2 regions of the Psychrobacillus sp. FSL H8-0483 genome follow, and region 1 is predicted to be linked to the other one. Evidence: a T-box and tRNA genes for the amino acid it is inferred to sense, from the RefSeq annotation. Region 1 holds a T-box; the other holds one or more tRNA genes.
The links. The T-box of region 1 lies ahead of leuS (leucine--tRNA ligase). A T-box ahead of a tRNA ligase gene usually reads a tRNA of that ligase, here a tRNA-Leu.
Positions count from the first base shown of each region.

Region 2: it encodes a tRNA-Leu, which carries the amino acid that the T-box ahead of leuS (leucine--tRNA ligase) is inferred to sense. The anticodon was not compared.

Region 1 is NZ_CP152052.1:2,972,999-2,988,415, forward strand. It holds gene leuS (leucine--tRNA ligase) at 1-2,072, opposite strand, end outside; T-box leader at 2,115-2,328, opposite strand; gene MHB48_RS14220 (3-hydroxybutyrate dehydrogenase) at 2,372-3,139, opposite strand; gene MHB48_RS14225 (GntP family permease) at 3,187-4,515, opposite strand; gene MHB48_RS14230 (3-oxoacid CoA-transferase subunit B) at 4,550-5,209, opposite strand; gene MHB48_RS14235 (CoA transferase subunit A) at 5,226-5,915, opposite strand; gene MHB48_RS14240 (sigma 54-interacting transcriptional regulator) at 6,146-7,489, opposite strand; gene MHB48_RS14245 (MFS transporter) at 8,257-9,426, opposite strand; gene MHB48_RS14250 (TIGR01212 family radical SAM protein) at 9,549-10,508, shown strand; gene MHB48_RS14255 (class I SAM-dependent methyltransferase) at 10,505-11,074, shown strand; gene MHB48_RS14260 (3-oxoacyl-[acyl-carrier-protein] synthase III C-terminal domain-containing protein) at 11,145-12,227, shown strand; gene MHB48_RS14265 (isoprenylcysteine carboxylmethyltransferase family protein) at 12,229-12,771, shown strand; gene MHB48_RS14270 (malic enzyme-like NAD(P)-binding protein) at 13,548-14,870, opposite strand; gene MHB48_RS14275 (alpha/beta hydrolase) at 15,010-15,417, opposite strand, start outside.
Region 2 is NZ_CP152052.1:3,344,653-3,351,715, reverse strand. It holds rRNA gene MHB48_RS16350 (23S ribosomal RNA) at 1-1,972, shown strand, start outside; rRNA gene rrf (5S ribosomal RNA) at 2,098-2,213, shown strand; tRNA gene MHB48_RS16340 (tRNA-Asn) at 2,224-2,298, shown strand; tRNA gene MHB48_RS16335 (tRNA-Ser) at 2,304-2,395, shown strand; tRNA gene MHB48_RS16330 (tRNA-Glu) at 2,419-2,493, shown strand; tRNA gene MHB48_RS16325 (tRNA-Val) at 2,526-2,601, shown strand; tRNA gene MHB48_RS16320 (tRNA-Met) at 2,631-2,707, shown strand; tRNA gene MHB48_RS16315 (tRNA-Asp) at 2,711-2,786, shown strand; tRNA gene MHB48_RS16310 (tRNA-Phe) at 2,808-2,883, shown strand; tRNA gene MHB48_RS16305 (tRNA-Thr) at 2,891-2,966, shown strand; tRNA gene MHB48_RS16300 (tRNA-Tyr) at 2,976-3,059, shown strand; tRNA gene MHB48_RS16295 (tRNA-Trp) at 3,071-3,144, shown strand; tRNA gene MHB48_RS16290 (tRNA-His) at 3,169-3,244, shown strand; tRNA gene MHB48_RS16285 (tRNA-His) at 3,279-3,354, shown strand; tRNA gene MHB48_RS16280 (tRNA-Gln) at 3,356-3,427, shown strand; tRNA gene MHB48_RS16275 (tRNA-Gly) at 3,435-3,509, shown strand; tRNA gene MHB48_RS16270 (tRNA-Cys) at 3,518-3,591, shown strand; tRNA gene MHB48_RS16265 (tRNA-Leu) at 3,619-3,701, shown strand; gene MHB48_RS16260 (hypothetical protein) at 3,835-4,074, shown strand; gene MHB48_RS16255 (hypothetical protein) at 4,158-5,444, opposite strand; gene MHB48_RS16250 (hypothetical protein) at 5,935-6,090, shown strand; gene MHB48_RS16245 (DUF6254 family protein) at 6,084-6,242, shown strand; gene MHB48_RS16240 (VOC family protein) at 6,398-6,769, opposite strand.

The sequences.
Region 1 (15,417 bases):
TCTGCTTTATATCCTTCATTAATGAATACCATCATTTGTGAAATAGCAGTATTATAATGCATTGCTTCATAGTCTTCTGTCACTTTTTTGACTGTTTGGTGATACACTTTTTCCATATTTTCCGAGGAAGTATCACTTACTTTAGTGCTAAGCTTCCCATTCTCATCGACCAACAAACGCCAAATACGATCTAGGAATCTTCTTGATCCGTCAAGTCCGTTTGTGGACCATGGTTTAGAAGAATCAAGTGGTCCCATGAACATTTCATATAAACGAAGAGAATCAGCACCATGACTTTTCACGATATCATCCGGATTCACTACATTTCCTTTTGATTTAGACATTTTTTCATTATTCTCCCCAAGAATCATACCCTGGTTAAATAGCTTTTGGAATGGCTCTTTCGTTGTGACAACACCAATGTCATAAAGGAATTTATGCCAGAAACGCGCGTACAATAAATGCAATACAGCATGCTCTGCTCCACCTACATAAATATCTACAGGAAGCCAGCGTTTCACTAGTTCTGGATCAATTAGTGCTTCGTCATTGTTAGGATCGATATAACGTAAGTAATACCAGCAGCTACCTGCCCATTGTGGCATCGTATTAGTTTCACGACGTCCTTTTTTCCCTGTTACTGGGTCTACAACGTTTACCCATTCTGTAATATTTGCAAGTGGTGATTCGCCTGTTCCACTTGGCTTAATATCCGTTGTTACTGGCAACATTAGTGGTAGTTCAGATTCATCTACTGCTGTTGAAGTACCATCTTCCCAATGGATAATTGGAATTGGTTCACCCCAATAGCGTTGACGGCTAAATAACCAATCGCGTAGACGATACGTAATTTTCTTTTCACCTTTTCCGTTTGCTTCAAACCATTCAATTGCTTTGGCAATCGCTTGTTCTTTGTTTAAACCATTTAAGAAATCTGAGTTAATAAGTGTACCATCTTCTGTATAAGCCGATTCCTCGATACTTCCACCAGAAACAACTTCTACAATTGGTAAATCGAATTGTTTTGCAAATTCATAATCACGCTCATCATGGGCGGGAACTGCCATAATTGCACCTGTTCCGTATGTCGCCAATACATAATCAGCAATCCAAATTGGCATTTTTTCTCCGCTTACTGGATTGATTGCATAAGCGCCAGTGAATACACCTGTCTTATGTTTTGCAAGGTCGGTACGCTCTAAATCACTTTTCAGTTTTACTTGATCTTTATAAGCTTGCACTGCATCCATCTGTTCAGCAGTCGTAATCGCATCTACTAGCTTATGTTCTGGCGCCAATACTGCGTAAGTTGCACCAAAAATAGTATCTGGGCGAGTTGTAAAAGCACGGAACGATTCATTCGTGCCGTCTACTTCAAAGTCTAGCTCAGCACCTCCTGAACGGCCAATCCAGTTACGTTGCATTTCTTTTAAGCTTTCTGGCCAGTCAAGGTCATCTAAATCTTCTAAAAGTCTATCTGCATAAGCAGTTATACGAAGTACCCATTGACGCATTGGGCGGCGTTCTACTGGATGTCCCCCACGCTCTGATAATCCATCTATTACTTCTTCATTTGCCAAAACAGTTCCTAATGCAGGACACCAGTTTACTGGCACTTCATCAACATAAGCTAACCCTTTTTTGTAGAGCTGGATAAAAATCCATTGCGTCCATTTATAGTAAGATGGATCAGTCGTATTTACTTCTCTATCCCAGTCAAATGAAAAACCAAGATCCGTCATTTGGCGTTTAAATGTAGCGATATTCTTTGCTGTAAATTCTGCAGGGTCGTTACCCGTATCGATTGCATACTGCTCTGCAGGAAGTCCGAAAGCATCCCAACCCATCGGATGAAGTACGTTATAACCTTGCTTACGTTTGAATGCACTTAAAATGTCTGTAGCAATATAACCTAGTGGATGACCAACGTGCAAACCAACTCCAGAAGGATATGGGAACATATCTAATGCATAAAATTTAGGTTTCGAAGGGTCATCGATCATTTTATACGTCTTGTTTTCATTCCAATAATTTTGCCATTTTTTTTCGATTACTTCATGATTAAAGCTCATTAAAATTCCTCCTCAAATTAAAAAAACTCGCCCCTTAAAAAACTAAGGGACGAGAGTATATACTCACGCGGTACCACCCAAATTAGTGAAAACTTCACTCAACTTGATTCCTTAACGCGGAAAACGGTATAAGCTACTCTTCGTTCACTTATACAGACTCAAAGGCGAGTTCAATAGGGCATTTCACTAACTTTCACCAACCGTTAGCTCTCTAAAGAAATACAGTCTATTTACTAATCCTTGTCGACGTCTTGTTATTACTTCGTATTTTAGAGGAAATATCATGAAATAGCAAGTTTTTATTGCGACGTGTATCCACCATCTAATACAACTGCTTGACCTGTCATTCCTTTTGCTGCATCACTTGCTAAAAATAAGGTTAGATCAGCAATTTCCTTCACATCTAACAAACGTTTCTGAGGAACTAAAGGAAATAATACTTCCTCTAGAACGGATTCAACTGGAACATTACGTGTGCTTGCAAGATCCAGGAATTGGTTACGTACAAGTGGTGTATCCACATATCCTGGGCAAACTGCGTTTACTGTAATTCCATCGGCAGCTGTTTCCAGTGCAGCGACTTTTGTTAAACCAATTACACCATGCTTGGCAGAATTATAGGCTGCTTTCCCAGCAAAGCCGATTAAACCATTTATAGAAGCCATATTGATGATCCTTCCAAAGCCTTCCTTACGCATATGTGGGAGAACATGCTTAATTGCAACAAATGGTGCTGTTAGCATAATTTTCACTAATAGTTCGAAGCGTTCTGTTGGGAAGTCTTCTAGCATTGCAACGTGCTGCATTCCAGCATTATTTATTAATATATCAATTCGTCCATACTCTTCTAACGTTCTATTAATAGAATGAATAATATCTTCTTCGTTTGTCACATCACATTTCACACCAAGTACATCATCACCAAGTGATGATGCAGCGCGTTTTACCTTCTCTTCATTAATATCAGTTAAAACAACCTTCGCACCAGCTTTATAAAATTCCTGTGCAACTTCAAACCCTATCCCTTGAGCTGCTCCAGTGATGAGAAGTACTCTATCTTTTACCATACGTTTACCTCCAAAAATCAGCCATTAAGCTCTTTGGGCTGAAAAAATTAAATACCTAAACCAAGAGAGAATAATATAATTGCAATAACTACTCCTAGTGCTGGCACTACTACAGTAGTTGCAGCTACGGACCAATATGCCGCACTATGTTTTTCTCCACAGATTGATTGAATGGTAGTTACTACGTATCCATTATGTGGCAATGAATCAAGTGCACCTGATGAAATTGCGACTACCCTGTGCAACGCTTCAGGATTTACACCCATATCCATATAATGTGGCGCCAATAATGGTAAAGCGATTGTTTGACCGCCAGAGGAAGATCCAGTCATACCAGCAATTACGGATACCGCAATAGCAGCTCCGATTAAAGGAGAGCCTGGAATATTTGTCATTGCTTCAACAGCAGTTGTGAATGCAGGTACATTTTTTGCAACTCCTCCGAAACCAACAACTGCTGCAGTATTACCGATTGCAATAATTGCCCCCACAGTACCAGCTGAAAATGCCTCCCAGAAATTTTTCGAATACTTTCTGCCTACAAAATAAGTTGCGATAACTCCTCCAAGTAGCGCTATAATCAAGGCAGATTGCGCAAGTTTATCATGGAAGATATATGAAATCACTAACACAACAAGTAAAGGAATCATAGCTAAAAATGGATTAGGTAAACTTCTTGACGTATCAAATGTTGGGTCCGTCTCACGCCCCATAAATCTTTCACCTTTATTAACAGCTCCCTGGATAATACGTTTCAGCCACCAATATCCAAAAATCGCCATAAATGCTGCTACTATAATACTTACTTCCCACCCTGCATAAGCGTTGGTTCCTAAAAATTGAATCGGAATCCAGTTTTGTATTTCAGGAGATCCTGCGGATGTCATCGTAAACGTAACTGAACCTAATGCTAATGTCGCTGGAATAAAACGTCGTGGTAAGTCTGCTTGCTTAAACAATGAAATTGCCATTGGGTATACAGAGAATGCAACAACGAACAGACTTACGCCTCCATATGTAAGAACGGCACAGGCGATAACGATGGCAAGTACTGCATATTTCATCCCTAATTTATCGACAATCCATTTGGACACTGAATCTGCTGCTCCGCTATCTTCCATGACTTTACCAAAGACAGCCCCTAGTAAGAACATCATATACCAGGACGCTATAAACCCTGTAAAACCTGTCATATAACTTGTTACAAAATCAGCTTCTCCTTCACCAGCCAACTGCTTAAATAACGGCATTCCACTCGTCACCGCAACTAGCAATGCAGATATTGGTCCTGCTATTAATATATTTACACCTTTCATTGTCAAGATGATAAGTAAAGCTAAGCCTCCAATAAGGCCGATCATACTTAATGCTTCCATGAACAAATCCCCCCGATTGTTTTATAAAGATGAGTTAAAATCTAACATTTTCTTGCACATTATCTATATTTAATGGAGCTTCTGTGGAATCAATGATGTCTTGTACAGTGAACCCCTCAAACACTTCTCGCAGTACAAGTCCTTCTGGTGTCACTTCAATAGTGGCACGTTCCGTAATAATTTTGTTGACTACCCCTTTACCTGTCAAAGGAAGGGAACATGATTTTTTTATTTTTGGTGAACCGTCCTTAGCTACATGATCCATAATAACGATAATTTTTTTGGCACCATGCACTAGATCCATAGCACCACCCATGCCCTTAATCATTTTTCCAGGTATCATCCAGTTGGCTAGATCTCCTTTTTCAGAAACCTCCATACCTCCTAGAATTGCCACATCGACATGTCCTCCACGTATCATGGCAAATGATTCCGCACTTGAGAAGAATGCAGAACCCGGTATCGTTGTCACGGTTTCTTTCCCAGCATTGATTAAATCTGGATCTACTTCTTCTTCAGTTGGATACGGCCCAATGCCAAGCAACCCGTTTTCCGATTGCAACACTACCGTCTTATTTGGTGAAATATAATTGGCAACTAGTGTAGGAATACCTATGCCTAAATTCACGTAATTCCCATCATCAATTTCTTTCTCTGCACGAATTGCAATTCGTTCTCTGCTTGATAAAGTCACTTTACATTCCTCCCATCTATGAACGTGTCATTAATCGTTCAATCCGTTTTTCTTGTTCAGCTTGTAACAGTCCTTGTACATAAATGCTTGGTGTATGAATAGTGGAAGGAGCTAAATTCCCTGTTTCCACAATCTCTTCTACTTCAGCAATTGTAAACTTTCCTGCCGCCGCCATCATTGGATTAAAGTTTTGTGCCGTTTTGTTATAGATTAGATTTCCAAATTTATCTGCCTTAGCAGCACGAATAAGAGCAAAATCTGCACGTAAAGATTCTTCTAAAACATACTCTTTCCCATCAAAAATACGAATCTCTTTTCCATCTGCTATCGGTGTGCCAACTCCTGCTGGCGTGAAAAATGCTGGGATACCTGCTCCACCAGCTCTAATTTTTTCTGCAAGCGTTCCTTGAGGAGTTAACTCTACTTCAATCTCACCTGCTAATACTTGTCGTTCAAATTCTTTATTTTCTCCTACATAAGAACCAATCATTTTTTTTATTTGCTTGTTATTCAATAAAAGCCCTAATCCCCATTCATCGACTCCACAGTTGTTTGAAATGACAGTTAAATCCTTAACACCTTTCTCCACTAGCGCAAGAATTAGTTGTTCCGGAATTCCTACCAAACCGAAACCACCGACCATTATTGTTGCACCATCTTGAATTTCCATTACCGCTTCCTCTGCAGAAGAATATATCGGTTTCATTGGAACGTCCCCCTTACATTATTGACACTATAATAAAAGCGCTTTCATAGGTTATTAAAACATATTCAAAATATTCGAGCAATAGCACTTGTGACAACTTTTAGACTCAAAATTTCCTTTAAAATCTGAAACATCGGAATTTTATTGCAATAAAATAAAGTTACATTATAGTTTACGGCAAATATAAAATTCCGATTTTCTGGATTGTAGTCCAAAAAACCGGAATTAGGTCATAAGTTATATTTTTTTATTTTTTCATAAAGAGTTGATCTACTTATTCCCAACTGTTTAGCAACTAACACTTTATCTGTTTCTCCTTCAAGTAGATCTCTAAGGATATTTTTTTCTACTTGAACTAAAATATCCGCTAACTTCCCAGTTGCTTGAAAGGACATTGCATCTCGCTTCTTTACCTGTGCAGGAAGTGCAGATGGCATAATAATGTCATCCTCTGCTAAATAAACAGCTGCCTGCAAAACATTTTGCAATTCTCGAACATTCCCTGGCCAGTGGTAAGATTGAAGTATATCTCTAGTTTTCGTAGCTAACACAACTTTTCTTCGGCCCGCCTGTACAACAAACTTCTGTAAAAAAAAGTTAAGAAGCTCTGTGAAATCCTCCATGCGATCTCGTAGGGGTGGAATCCATAAAGTAATTGCTTGAATACGATAAAATAGATCTTCTCGAAATTTTTTTTCTTCAACAAGCTTGGATAAAGATAGATTCGATGAAGCTAAAATTCGGACATTTACTTTTTCCCCTTGCTCTGAAAGTATAGAAAAAATCTCACCGTCCTGCATGGCACGCAAAAGCTTGGCTTGCAATGTAAGGGGGAGTGCACTAATTTCATCAATAAAAAGAGTCCCTTTATCCGCTTGCTTATATCTTCCCTTTCGAATTTGTCCAGTTAGGTCATCTATCTTTCCAAACAATTCTTGTTCTAATAACTCTGGTGGTACTGCTGCACAATTTACCTTAACAAAAGGGGCATCTGAACGTTCTGAAAGTTGATGTATACTATGTGCAAAGATTTCTTTTCCAGTTCCACTTTCTCCTTCAATTAAAACCGGTAAGTCACTTGGTGCAATCATTTCTACCGTTTCTTTTATTTTGCGCATTGCCGAAGAAGTACCTTTAATATCCGCTAAACGATACTCCTTATAACTATTGTCCTCTTTGTTAAATTGAATGCGCTCCATTGTTGTTCGAACGTGAGAACTTAGCTTTTTCCAATCGGACATATCTCGAAATATTACGCTACCATAAGCCCCAACAATTTCTCCTTCGACAACCAGCGGGACACGATTCGCGAGCATATAAGTTCCTTTAATATAGTGAGGGGAAGCAATATGTGCTATTCCCGACTTAATTACTTCATACATTTTTGTATTTTCTATCACATCCTCAACTGGTTGGCCGATTGCATTCTCTCTCTTTACTTCTAGGAAGCGGCAATACTCTTCGTTGATATAGAGTATATTGGATTGCTTATCTACAACAACAAACCACTGGAAAGCATTTTCTAATATTTGAGCAAGCACGGATGCAGATAAGTTTTTCAATAGAGATTCCACTCTATCCCCTCCTTTTTAAACATCTTAATTTTATATTCTCAAATATCAGACAACTAAGCAATTACTAATCTCTGAATAGTAAAATTACCTCTTAGCTATTATAGATTAGTAAATTAGTAAAAGGGGGTATGCTCGGATAAAATCTGGATTTGTCTGGATTATACCTTACTATGCTCGTTTCAGCGCTTGAATAACAATTACTACATTCCCCATAACAAAAGCGCATCGAATATTTCATTCGGTGCGCTCAGACTGTAGACAAATTCGTTTTACAATGAATAGAGATGTATATGAGAATCAGCGGGGCCCGCCACTTCGCTTTCCGTGGGCTTGGCTTCAGCCTCCTCGTCACTACCGTTCCTGCGGGGTCTTCAGCTCAAGCTATTCCCACAGGTGTCTCCGTGGCGGGCCCTGCCTATTTTTCAAAAGTTGAAAGTGGAAATCTGAAGAGATGCTGTGATCAATCAATGTTTCTCGGAATATCCTGATAAAAATAACGGATTGACTATCCCATCTCATCAAGTGAATAGGCTTTAATTGTCCACTTTTCTGTTTAGTGAAGTTAAAAATAAGCGGAAGGCGGCGACTCCTGCGGGACAGCGAGACAGTCCAAGACCCCGCAGGCATGCCGAGGAGGCTAAGCGCGAGCCCGCGGAAAGCGCCAGCCTGGAGCGAATGCTACAGGAAAAGCACAATAATCACTATGTTCTTAATACATTTTGATTAATAAAAATGCATATATCGACAAGCTAAGCGCATCGAATATTTCATTCGGTGCGCTTTTTAAGTGGTAAATCGTAAATGATGGTTGTAAAGATAGCAAAAAACAGCAAGCATGTAAGGATTAGGATCATCATAGGAGTACCGTGAGCTTCCACAAGAATTCCTCCTATAAAAGGTCCGATCATCCGTCCAACTGTCGCCATACTATTTACAATCCCCTGATAAAATCCTTCTTTTCCCTTAGGTGCTAACTGATCTGCTAAGGTTGGTACCGCTGGCCACACAAACATTTCACCAACGGTAAGAATCACCATTGATGTAATAAACATTGCATAGCTTTCTGCAAAAGCTACAACGACAAATGATCCCATGAAAATCACGATACCAATAACCATTTGTGTTTTTATCTTATGCTCTAATCGGCTAATAATCGGTTTGATAAGTGGTTGACCTGCTAATATAAGTGCTCCATTTATCGTCCATAATAAACTATACTGTTTTAGCGAAATGCCTAAATCTAACACATGAGTAGAGATAGTCGAAGTCCACTGTACATATACAATCCACGTAAGCAAATAGCCAACTGACACAATCAGCATTGCATAAAAAGGTGCTTTCTGATTCCTATTCTTTTGCTCATTCGAAACAGTTGCATGTAGATTCGATGCCACCTTGATTTTTCGGTAAAAAAACCAAGCAATAAATAAAAATAATACATATGTAAATAGATTTGCTATAAAAATATTATTTATATTATTTTCAGCCACAAGACCTGCAATAGCTGGTCCAAGGGCCACCCCAAGGTTTTGTGCCAAATAAATAGCATTAAAGGCTTTTCTCCCGCCTTCTGGCCAAACACTTCCAACCATCGCATACATGCTAGGAAAAATAATCCCTCCACTAAATCCTAAAATTGCAACAAACCAAATATATTCTGGCCACCCATGCCAAAATATTAAGAATGCTAAAGCAATTATTGAAATAATAATACCGATCATAATGGATTTATAACCACCAATACGGTCAAATAAAAATCCACCTAACAAGTTTCCTATGACCCCAGCACCAGCATTAATCATTAAAACAATTCCAGCCATCGTGAGAGTTTGTCCAAGATAATCATGTATATAAATAGTATGTAAAGGCCACAAAAATGAATTTCCCATCGTATTAACAAACATTCCTACTATCAAAAACCATACAGCTTTTGGCATTCTACCACCTCTTTTCTCCCTACGCTCAGAATAGTGTATTCCTTTTCGCAGAACACTTCAAGAAGGTTTCACAAAAATATAAAAAGACGTGTTAAAATAAGCCTGTTAAGGAGTGAATGAACATGGAGAAAAACAACCTTCCTTTTCCATCTGATGGAAAACGATATTATACATGGAATCGTTATTTACGAAATATATTTGATATGAAAATTTTTAAAGTAGCATTAGACGCTGGGTTTGATTGTCCCAATAGAGACGGCACTGTGGCTTATGGAGGATGCACATTTTGCAGTGTAGCTGGTAGTGGAGATTTCGCTGGAGATAAAGTAGATCCGATTCCAGTACAATTTGAAAAAATTAAAGTAAAGATGCATGAAAAGTGGAAAACAGGAAAATATATCGCATTCTTTCAAGCATACACAAATACGCATGCTCCCCTTCCAGTACTCAAAGAAAAATTTGAAGCAGCTCTTGCTTTGGAAGGGGTTGTGGGGATTTCGATTGCTACACGACCCGATTGTTTACCAGATGACGTAGTGGAATATTTAGCCGAGTTAAATAAGCGTACTTATTTATGGGTAGAGCTTGGTCTTCAAACGGTGCATGAAAGAACAGCAAAGCTTGTTAATCGTGCCCATGACTATGCTACTTATGTGGAAGGGGTAAACAAATTAAGAAAGCATAATATCCGAATATGCACGCATATTATCAATGGCTTACCTTTAGAAGACCGCGACATGATGATGGAAACAGCTAGAGAAGTAGCCAAACTTGATGTGCAAGGTATTAAAATTCATTTACTTCATTTGCTTAAAGGAACTCCAATGGTCAAGCAATATGAAAAAGGAATGTTGGATTTTATGGAACGAGATCCCTATATTCAGCTCGTTGCAGACCAATTAGAAATCTTGCCACCAGAGATGATTATACATCGCATTACAGGGGATGGACCTATTGATCTAATGATTGGACCTATGTGGAGTGTCAACAAATGGGATGTGCTAAATGGAATTGATGCAGAGTTAGCAACTCGTGATAGCTATCAAGGGAAATTTTTTGAAAAGACTGGTGCCTTAAAATGAAATTAAAACGAATACTGCCATATGCGAAAGAATTATTAACTAGTGTTATTGAAGCAGGTGATTCCGTAGTGGATGCAACTGCAGGCAATGGACATGATACATTATTTTTAGCTGAGTTAGTAGGTGAAAATGGACATGTATATGCATTTGATGTACAAGAAGAAGCCATTCAAGCTACTGCAGAAAAGTTGGAACAAGCGAATTTGAAGACACGCACGACACTTATTCAAGATGGCCATGAAAATGTTTCGAATTATGTACATTCCGAAGTGTCTGCAGCCATTTTTAATTTAGGATATTTGCCTGGCAGCAATCAAGACGTCGTGACAAGAGGAGCATCTACTATTCAGGCAATTGAATCACTTCTAGATCTATTAAAGATTGGGGGATTAATTGTTTTGGTAGTTTATCATGGGCATGAGGGTGGTAAACAAGAAAAAGACGAAATAATATCTTTCGTACAGCAATTACCTCAATCTTTTGCACATGTGCTATCATATCAATTTTTAAATCAACAAAACCATCCACCTTTTATTATTGTAATAGAAAAAATGAAAGCTAATTAAATCTAAATACACCTCTTTGTATATAGAGAGAGAATATGGAGAAACTAACATTAAAAAAAGGAGAATTGCCTTGCCCAAAATTACTTCTGTTAGTACATATAATCCTCCGTATGCATTAGAACAATCAAATATTGAACAACTTACAAAAGAGCTTTTTCAAGATAAAATTTCACAGCTTGAACGCTTATTAAAAGTATTTGAAAATGGGGATATTAAAACTCGTAATTTTTGCGTTCCATTAGAATGGCATCAAACAGAGCATTCTTTTGAAGAACGCAATAATATATATATAGACTTGGCTACCAAATATAGCGTAGAAGTAATTCGAGCATGCCTTCAAAACAATTCTTTCTTAGAAAATTCCATTTCTCCCGAAGAAATTGACACAATTATCTTTGTAAGTAGCACCGGAATATCTACTCCGAGCATTGATGCACGTGTGATGAACCATCTTCCCTTTTCAGACAGGATGAAACGGATCCCAATTTGGGGGTTAGGCTGTGCTGGCGGTGCTGCTGGGATTAGCAGAGCATTTGACTATTGTAAAGCCAATCCCACTGCAAAAGTACTTGTTGTATGTGTGGAACTTTGTAGTCTTACCTTCCAACCGAATGACTTTTCTAAAAGCAATCTAATCGGAGCATCTCTTTTTGCAGATGGAGCAGCTTGTGCTTTAGTTTGTGGAGATGAAGTAATACTTACAACTAAAAAACCTGTCCCTTCTATTATAAATACAGCCTCTAAGTGGATGCCTAATTCTGAAGATGTCATGGGTTGGGATATAAAAAACAATGGATTACATGTAGTTTTCTCGAAAAGTATTCCTTCTATTATCTCCAGTTGGCTTGGACCATTCATAGATGAATTCTTAAACGAACAGGAAATTAGAAAAGATCAGCTCGTAAATTTTGTTGCGCATCCTGGAGGAAAAAAAGTACTGGAAGCGTACGAAAAAACCCTTCAATTAGCAGAAAACCAAACCTTTATTTCTCGAGAAGTGTTAAAAAATCATGGCAATATGTCTTCTCCAACAGTTCTCTACGTATTAGAGCAATTTATGATGCAGGAAAATAATCCAGATGACTACGGTTTATTAGTGGCATTAGGTCCTGGATTTTGCGGAGAAGCACTTTTACTAAAGTGGAGGGATTAAATTGTTGTTTTTCATTATCATTTCTCTAGTCATCACGCAAAGATTAATTGAGGTTTTTGTTGCCAAACGAAATGAAAAGAGTATGCTTGCTCAGGGGGCTTATGAGGTGGGTGCTTCTCATTATCCATATATGATTGCTCTTCATGTTAGCTTTTTTGTTTGCCTAATTGCTGAAGTGTTAATCTTTGACCGAGGCATATCTCCTTTATTTCCGCTGTTTTTTCTAATCTTTCTACTTGTTCAAGCCCTGCGCATTTGGTGTTTAACTTCTTTAGGTCAATTTTGGAACACTAAAATCATTATTTTACCTGGTGCCAATGTGGTTACAAAAGGACCATATCTTTTTATACGACATCCAAATTACGTAGTCGTTTGTATTGAAATCGCACTCTTGCCAATCATGTTTCAAGCATACTTAACTGCTATCTCCTTTACTTTATTAAACCTTGCTATGCTTTCTGTTCGAATTCCACTTGAAGAAAAAGCCTTAATGGAAGCTACTAATTATACGAAAGAATTTAAAAAGAAGATTTCGGCTTCATAACCGAAATCTTCTTTTTATTGTATTATTTCAATTGCACCTGCTCGAAGCTCTTCGCAAATATATAGATATACTTGTAACCACACATGTTGATTAACCAAGAGTACCCAGTAAATTGCTTATTAAAATGGTGTTAATTCACTAGACACTCTACTTATAGGTGCTTTTGGAGTGCTTGGAACTGAACGAGTTCTACACCATCACCTGGATTTCTTGATGGGGCTGTCCCTAAAGTCATACATTGACTGAGAGATGGTCCCTTGTCCAATGGATTGATTTCCGTTCCAGACGGACGCTTTCCGCGGGCATGGCTTCAGTCTCCTCAGGCCAACACGATGTTGGTCACAAAGGCGTTGCCACACGATGTGGCGTTCTTAGCCTTTGTTCCTTTGTTCGCTCCTGCGGGGCCTTCAGCTCATGCACCTGCCGCTTCGCTTTCGGTGCAGAAAACATCTGCTATTCCCGCTGGAGTCGCCGCCTTTCACTACAATCAATTGCCTACAAAAAATAGTAGTTTTAATAAAAAGTATACAAAAAACAGATGTAGAAAAAGACTCTTTTTTCTACACCTGCTTCAATTTATGGACTTATTGGACAGACCCATTTTTTCGATAATCGTGTGGTAGTTCGTCCGGCACTCTCCATAGCTACTTGTAATAGAAGTGCCAAAACTTTTGGAAATGAAAGAATCTCCACTTTCCTACTTATACAGTAAGCATCCAAAGATGCAATTTTTTAGGTACGTAACACTACCTCTGATAATCGGTTAATTTACTACCTTAATTATTGATTTCGTTATTGTGTGCTTCTTCAACCGCTCTGGCTACTAGATGATGTACTGTTGGATCTAGTGGATTAGGTATTAACTCGCCAGGTTTTGTATGTGCTACTATTGCTTGTGCTGCTGCAATTAACATGGAATATGTAATTTCCTTTGCACCTGCATTTAATGCCCCTTTAAATATACCAGGGAAGCCGATCACATTATTTACAGAACGACCATCGGCTGCAAACGCTGCTCCGGCTGCAATTGCGGCAGATGGAAGAATCTCTGGGTTCGGATTTGAAAGTGCTAAAATAATTTGACCTTGGCGAACCATCTCTGGCTTAATAAGACCAGAAACCCCAGTTGTAGCGATAATTACATCGCATGTTTCCATCATTTCTTCTAGTGATGGAAGTGTTTGTCCACCATATCCAATTAAGCGATTTTGAGCTTCTTCTTGACGATCAAGACCATATACCTCTTCTACTCCATATGCCATTAACATACGACAAATCGCAAGTCCAGCTGCTCCAAGACCAATTTGACCTATCTTGGCTTTTTTCACGTCTACATTCGTCGCCTTACAAGCTGATAAAATTGCTGCCAAAGCAACTACAGCTGTACCATGCTGATCATCATGCATAACCGGTATAGGAAGTTCTGCTTTTAATCTTTCTTCAATTTCAAAACAATGTGGAGATCCGATATCCTCTAGTAAAATAGCTCCGAACCCTTGATGAATACGTTTAACTGTCTCCACTACTTCATCCGGATCACTAGTGTTTAATAAGATCGGTATACCGCTTAGTCCAACAAATTGGTCTAATAATACCGCTTTTCCTTCCATTACAGGCATTCCAGCAACTGGACCAATATTACCTAATCCTAAAATGGCTGTTCCATCCGTTACAATTGCAACTGAACTCCCAATAGACGTAAAGTAGTTTGCTTTTTCAGGATTGTCTACAATATCCATACAAACACTGGCAACACCAGGTGTGTAAATTCGTTGTAAATCTCCTAGTGAGCGAACATCTAATCTACTCTTCATAGCTATTTTACCACCTTCATGTGCTTTCAACACATCATCAGTGACCGCATGAATCTTTACTCCATTTTCAATAGCTTGAATATTAGTAATAACTTCATCCAATTGATTTTTAGATTTACAAGTGATTGTAATATCTCGAATAGTTGTTAATGCTCCGCTTTTTAAAGTAGTAATGTCCCCAATATCTCCATCAGCCATCCCAATTGCAGTAGCAACTTTAGCAAAGTTACCAGGCTTAGAAGGTGTTTCTACTATTATATTACGAATGATATGTTGGTTTTCCATGTCAAATCTCCTTAATATTTCTCTATTTACATCATTGAATTATAACATAAAAGAATCTTCATTCGAAAAGAATGAAGATTCTTTTATGTTATGAAAATAGTAATTTCTCTCTCCTTGATTTTACACTTAAAAGGAGTTATTAAACAATATATCCAATAGATCTTAGGACATTATTGATAAACGAATGTGAGTAAGCAAAAATTTCTTCTCTTTCAGGTTCTTGATATAAATCGTGGAAACAATTTTTCCACTCTTTAAATTGATATTCTGACAGCTCTTGCTGTTTCAACCAACTTGCTGAAGCTTTTGTGTCCGTAACTTTGTCTCTTTCGCCAGTCATTAATAATAAAGGAACATTGGGTATGGAATTCGTAGATTGAACTACCGTTTTCATTAGATGTTGGAGTTCTTTATACCAATCATTTGTTATAAGTGTACGATAACTATAGTCATTTACAAATTGTTGATACACTTCATAGTTTCTTGTTAAATCATTTAACTGTATATCATGCTTTATTTTTTGCTGAACCGATAATTTTGCTAAAGC
Region 2 (7,063 bases), 370 kb from region 1:
AACTCCGAATGCCAATGATTTATGTTTGGGAGTCAGACTGCGAGTGATAAGATCCGTAGTCAAGAGGGAAACAGCCCAGACCACCAGCTAAGGTCCCAAAGTATTTGTTAAGTGGAAAAGGATGTGGCGTTGCTTAGACAACCAGGATGTTGGCTTAGAAGCAGCCATCATTTAAAGAGTGCGTAATAGCTCACTGGTCGAGTGACGCTGCGCCGAAAATGTATCGGGGCTAAACAAATCACCGAAGCTGTGGATTGATACCTTTGGTATCAGTGGTAGGAGAGCGTTCTAAGGGCGTTGAAGTCAGACCGGAAGGACTGGTGGAGCGCTTAGAAGTGAGAATGCCGGTATGAGTAGCGAAAGACGGGTGAGAATCCCGTCCACCGTATGACTAAGGTTTCCTGAGGAAGGCTCGTCCGCTCAGGGTTAGTCGGGACCTAAGTCGAGGCCGATAGGCGTAGACGATGGACAACAGGTTGATATTCCTGTACCACCAAACCACCGTTTGAGTAATGGGGGGACGCAGAAGGATAGGGTAAGCGTGCTGTTGGTTATGCACGTCCAAGCAGTAAGGTGTGAATGTAGGAAAATCCGCATTCTATAACATTGAGCTGTGATGGCGAGGACTTAGTCCGAAGTTCCTGATTTCACACTGCCAAGAAAAGCCTCTAGCGAGGTGATAGGTGCCCGTACCGCAAACCGACACAGGTAGTCGAGGAGAGAATCCTAAGGTGAGCGAGAGAACTCTCGTTAAGGAACTCGGCAAAATGACCCCGTAACTTCGGGAGAAGGGGTGCTCTTTTGGGTGAATAGCCTAGAAGAGCCGCAGTGAATAGGCCCAGGCGACTGTTTAGCAAAAACACAGGTCTCTGCAAAACCGTAAGGTGAAGTATAGGGGCTGACGCCTGCCCGGTGCTGGAAGGTTAAGAGGAGTGCTTAGCGCAAGCGAAGGTGCGAATTGAAGCCCCAGTAAACGGCGGCCGTAACTATAACGGTCCTAAGGTAGCGAAATTCCTTGTCGGGTAAGTTCCGACCCGCACGAAAGGCGTAACGATCTGGGCACTGTCTCAACGAGAGACTCGGTGAAATTATAGTACCTGTGAAGATGCAGGTTACCCGCGACAGGACGGAAAGACCCCGTGGAGCTTTACTATAGCTTGATATTGAATTTTGGTGCAACTTGTACAGGATAGGCAGGAGCCTTAGAGCCCGGAGCGCCAGCTTCGGAGGAGGCGTCGGTGGGATACTGCCCTGGTTGTATTGAAATTCTAACCCATACCCGTAACCCGGGTAGGAGACAGTGTCAGGCGGGTAGTTTGACTGGGGCGGTCGCCTCCTAAAGTGTAACGGAGGCGCCCAAAGGTTCCCTCAGAATGGTTGGAAATCATTCGAAGAGTGTAAAGGCAGAAGGGAGCTTGACTGCGAGACCTACAAGTCGAGCAGGGTCGAAAGACGGGCTTAGTGATCCGGTGGTTCCGCATGGAAGGGCCATCGCTCAACGGATAAAAGCTACCCCGGGGATAACAGGCTTATCTCCCCCAAGAGTCCACATCGACGGGGAGGTTTGGCACCTCGATGTCGGCTCATCGCATCCTGGGGCTGTAGTCGGTCCCAAGGGTTGGGCTGTTCGCCCATTAAAGCGGTACGCGAGCTGGGTTCAGAACGTCGTGAGACAGTTCGGTCCCTATCCGTCGTGGGCGTAGGAAATTTGAGAGGAGCTGTCCTTAGTACGAGAGGACCGGGATGGACACACCGCTGGTGTACCAGTTGTTCTGCCAAGAGCATCGCTGGGTAGCTATGTGTGGACGGGATAAGTGCTGAAAGCATCTAAGCACGAAGCCCCCCTCAAGATGAGATTTCCCATTACGCAAGTAAGTAAGATCCCTCAAAGACGATGAGGTAGATAGGTTCGGGGTGGAAGCGTGGTGACACGTGCAGCTGACGAATACTAATCGATCGAGGACTTAACCAAAATAGAATTTGAATAATTCAATGTCTTTTATCCAGTTTTGAAAGAATAAAAAAGATTTTTTAAAAAAACTATTGCAATAAAGTTATAGTTATGATATAATAAATCTTGTCTTTCAAGTTAATATGTCTAGTGATGATGGAGAAGAGGTCACACCCGTTCCCATACCGAACACGGAAGTTAAGCTCTTCATCGCCGATGGTAGTTGGGGGTTTCCCCCTGCAAGAGTAGGACGTCGCTGGGCATAACAACATTCCGAAGTAGCTCAGTGGTAGAGCAATCGACTGTTAATCGATTGGTCGTAGGTTCGAGTCCTACCTTCGGAGCCATTTTTGGAGAGCTGTCCGAGTGGCCGAAGGAGCACGATTGGAAATCGTGTAGGCGGGTAACACTGTCTCAAGGGTTCAAATCCCTTGCTCTCCGCCAGATAACTTTCATTACTATATAATGGCCCCTTGGTCAAGCGGTTAAGACACCGCCCTTTCACGGCGGTAACACGGGTTCGAATCCCGTAGGGGTCACCATTTATTTTTCAAAAGAATAAAACCAGCATTTTGGAGGATTAGCTCAGCTGGGAGAGCATCTGCCTTACAAGCAGAGGGTCGGCGGTTCGAGCCCGTCATCCTCCACCATTATTTTAAAAAGTTCATTATATTATTATCGCGGGGTGGAGCAGTTCGGTAGCTCGTCGGGCTCATAACCCGAAGGTCACAGGTTCAAATCCTGTCCCCGCAACCAAATGGTCCCGTGGTGTAGCGGTTAACATGCCTGCCTGTCACGCAGGAGATCGCCGGTTCGATCCCGGTCGGGACCGCCATTTTTAAAAAAATACATATGTGGCTCAGTAGCTCAGTCGGTAGAGCAAAGGACTGAAAATCCTTGTGTCGGCGGTTCGATTCCGTCCTGAGCCACCATATATACGCCGAAATAGCTCAATTGGTAGAGCAACTGACTTGTAATCAGTAGGTTGGGGGTTCAAGTCCTCTTTTCGGCACCACTGTTTAGTGGAGGGGTAGCGAAGTGGCTAAACGCGGCGGACTGTAAATCCGCTCCTTAGGGTTCGGCGGTTCGAATCCGTCCCCCTCCACCAGTTTTTATTTTAGGGGCATAGTTTAACGGTAGAATAGAGGTCTCCAAAACCTTTGATGTGGGTTCGATTCCTACTGCCCCTGCCAACTATAAAGTTAACTTGAATAATGGCGGTTGTGGCGAAGTGGTTAACGCATCGGATTGTGATTCCGACATTCGTGGGTTCAATTCCCATCAGTCGCCCCATATTCCTAATTTGTTAACTCTTTTTTTATTTGTGGCGGTTGTGGCGAAGTGGTTAACGCACCGGATTGTGATTCCGGCATTCGTGGGTTCAATTCCCATCAGTCGCCCCATTGGGGTATAGCCAAGCGGTAAGGCAACGGATTTTGATTCCGTCATGCCCTGGTTCGAATCCAGGTACCCCAGTTTATTTGCGGAAGTAGTTCAGTGGTAGAACACCACCTTGCCAAGGTGGGGGTCGCGAGTTCGAACCTCGTCTTCCGCTCCAATTTATATGGCGGCATAGCCAAGTGGTAAGGCACAGGTCTGCAACACCTTTATCACCGGTTCAAATCCGGTTGCCGCCTCCAATTTTTAAATAACTGCCTAGTATTTTTGCCGGTGTGGCGGAATTGGCAGACGCGCGGGACTCAAAATCCCGTATCCTCTGGATGTGTCGGTTCGACCCCGACCACCGGTATAAAAATTATGACTTAAAGTCATATATATCAAGACTTCTAACTACTTGTTAGAGGTCTTTTTTGTTGTCTAAATAAGAGGACTGAAATAAGCTAAAATCCCGTGCTTTGAATCCCGTACATAGGGGAAATAGGATGTCTAGAAGAAGTAAGAGCTTATCAACAAAAGAGTTGAGTATGAATAAATTAAAAATTTCTGATGAAGAAGCTTTTCAGAAGTTTGAGAGAGATTGCTTGATAAGAAATTTAAGAACTGAGACATTGAGGTACTACAAGGAGAAGATTGCAGCTACAAAGAGCACTCAAGGAGAAATTAGGATGGATAAGCAACTTCAAGATTATTCTTCTCGTATCAAAGGAGAAGATTTAAGTTAGAAAAAACTCTTTCAACTTTTGTATAACTTGCACCGTGAAATAAATAATCACGAGTCAATTGATTTTTTGAAGTTATGGCCAGATTAATGACCATCAGTAACGATCTCAATACCACGCATCATAAACGCAGCAAAACCTGTTAACACACGACCTGAAGCCGCATCGTGAGAATTAGTAGGACCAGGAGCATTCATGGCTGCACGCATTGCTGAAACCCCTGGTAAACTAGGATTAGCTTCACCAGTTTTAACAATGTGTTTGTCAAGTTTTGCAAAGAATGATTGAGGCGCACCCCATGCTAATGAGTAAAGATATACTGATGATTGTCTATGTGCTGGACCCATTAAACCAATAGCTTCATCATATCGAGCTTGCTCAGAAGCAGGTTTCGGGTCTGGTGTAAAGTTTGCTGTATCAACAACAGCGAGAGCGCCATCAAGAATCGATTGAGTTACTGGATCGCCTTTAGAATTGTGGAATTCGTCTAATCGAATATTCTTAGTATCAATCAAGTTTTCGTAGTATGAAGCAATACGTTCACCTGCTGCTTGATACTTATTAGTAGATACTGGAGTTACAGTAAATTTTTTCAGCGATAATCCACGGTAAGCTAAAAGTAAAGATTGGCCTACTACTGAGTTATAACCAGTTGAACCGAATAACCGTCGAGGTGCAGTTAGACCTCCACCAATTACAAAGTAACCACCGTTATTAATTTTGTTTTCGAATCCTAAAAGAGCATTTGAATAGTTAATCAGATGGGTAGATGAAGCAGAAGATTTAGCTACTAAGTTTTCGTACATACCTAAAGCACCAATTAAGATAGCTGTACCATTAAGACTCATTAGAGGAACTTTAATTGAATTACCAGTTTGGTATTCTGAATAAGTTGTTGGAACTCGGTTACCCCACAAGCCACCTGGAAGATAATAATCAGCAAGAATCGATTTTGCTTTCGATACCAAAGCAGTTAAACCATTGTTCACGTGAGTTTGGTTCGTCGAGCTCAACTTCGCGTAAGCTGTACCACTTTTAATAATGGCAAGACCCATAATTAAGAAAGACTCATTTAAAAAATTACTATTCGGCAAATTATCGCCAGTCATGTAACCCTCTGATTGAAGGATACTTATTAATGTTTCGATCTCTGTTTTAATACGGCCTTGACGTGCAGTATTAGTATCTGGAACTTTGTTGTGAAAAGCGCCTAAGAATTGCAACTGTTCTCCAAGTCGCATTGCGTTTGTTTCTCCAAGTGGTAATGCGCGAGGACCTGTGATTTGTGTTAATGCTGAGTTGTATTTGAGGCCTGATGGAAAATAAGTTTCGAATAAAGTAGTTACTTCTGACACAGTATTAAGATTAGCCAATGTGAAAATTCCCCCTGTATGATAATTAGTAATATAAAAAAACGTGATTAGTTTTATCACCAGTCACGTTAAATCATATTATGATTATTAACCTTTTAATATTTCAAGTAATGGATCTTCTTCGTCGGCTTTCTTATCAATTTTCATACCAGCTAATTGAGTTTATAAAGTTCTAAACTGATTTAGATATTTTTGTTTTGTTCCGACTGCAGGATGCTCTTTTATTTGAGCGTTTCTTAATCAGCAGTTTGTTCGAGAAGTGGAATATCTACATATCGGTCCTCTTGATTGATAATCAATCTTTCTGAATTGATAATGTGATCAGCTTGTGGTCAGATGGCTTCTATTTTAGTGGATGGTTTCGACATACCCTTTATTGGAATTAATGCCACAGTTGTTCAATAATTTCTGAGAAACATATATTGTTTTAGTACATGAATATTATCATTTTCTCTCCTCATAATAAAATACAAGAAGGAGGGATATTTTTATGGCAAAAAGAACAAAGAAAAATGATCCGCAGCAAAAGAACAAAAAGGGATTTAATTCTAGTAAACAGGACTCCGAGTTTTCAACAGAATTTGGTAGTGCAAAGGCTAATCAAGCACATAAGGAAAAAGCGAAAGAATTCAGAGATAAATTTTAAGATTCTGTAAGCAAGTACAAAATCCGCATGGTAAGATAAAATCATTAAAGCAACTTGCTGAAGAAGTAGGAAAAGAAGAGGTTATTGAGTTTCTGCTCCTATTGGGGCAGCCACTAGCCAGCTTGAATTTCGTCCCATTGGGTGGTAAGTAATTACTTCAAAGCCTAGTTAATTTACCCCCAATTGTTAGTCTCTCGAAGTATTGAAAATATTCTTGAAATCAAAAGGGGCCTGTTACTTCTCAGTTGAGACAGGCACCCTTTTGGATATAATAAATTTTTTAATATCTAGATGATATTCTCTTCATTTATCTATGTTGATCTAGAAGAATTTGATTACCATCTGGATCTACTATTGTAAAATGTGCAGGTCCTTCGGTTGTTTCATCTGCTTCGGTCAGCATTTTTATTCCTTTTTGTTTAAGCTGTTTTTGGAGTTCGCGAATGTCAGTAAAAGATTCAAGATTTTCGGCATTGCTATTCCATCCGGGATTAAAGGTTAGAATATTTTTCTCAAACATTCCTTGGAATAAACCAATTATGGTATCTTCATTCTTCATGATAAGCCAATTTTGAGAAATATCGCCTCCAAGGGATTGAAATCCAAGTTTTTCATAAAATGCTTTTGAAGCATTAATATCTTTGACATTTAAACTTACCGAAAACGCACCTAGTTTCATAGTTCTCCACCTTTCATGATTAATCGTTATTTTTGATATCTTAAAATTAAATCATTTATTATTATAAATTAAGTTGGTATCATTTACTATTTTTTCGAACTTATTGGCTCTTTAATCTCAAGTGAGTTTAGGGTTAACAATTAATACTCTCTGATACCTTGTCCAGAAAATTACAACCCAATGTGCAGTCCATGAACCGTAAGTCGGGTGTCGCACATCGCACATCGCAATTTCCACTGCCTTCCCTTATATAATAGAAAAATTAAAAGGTATTCCTTAATCCAGATTGTATTA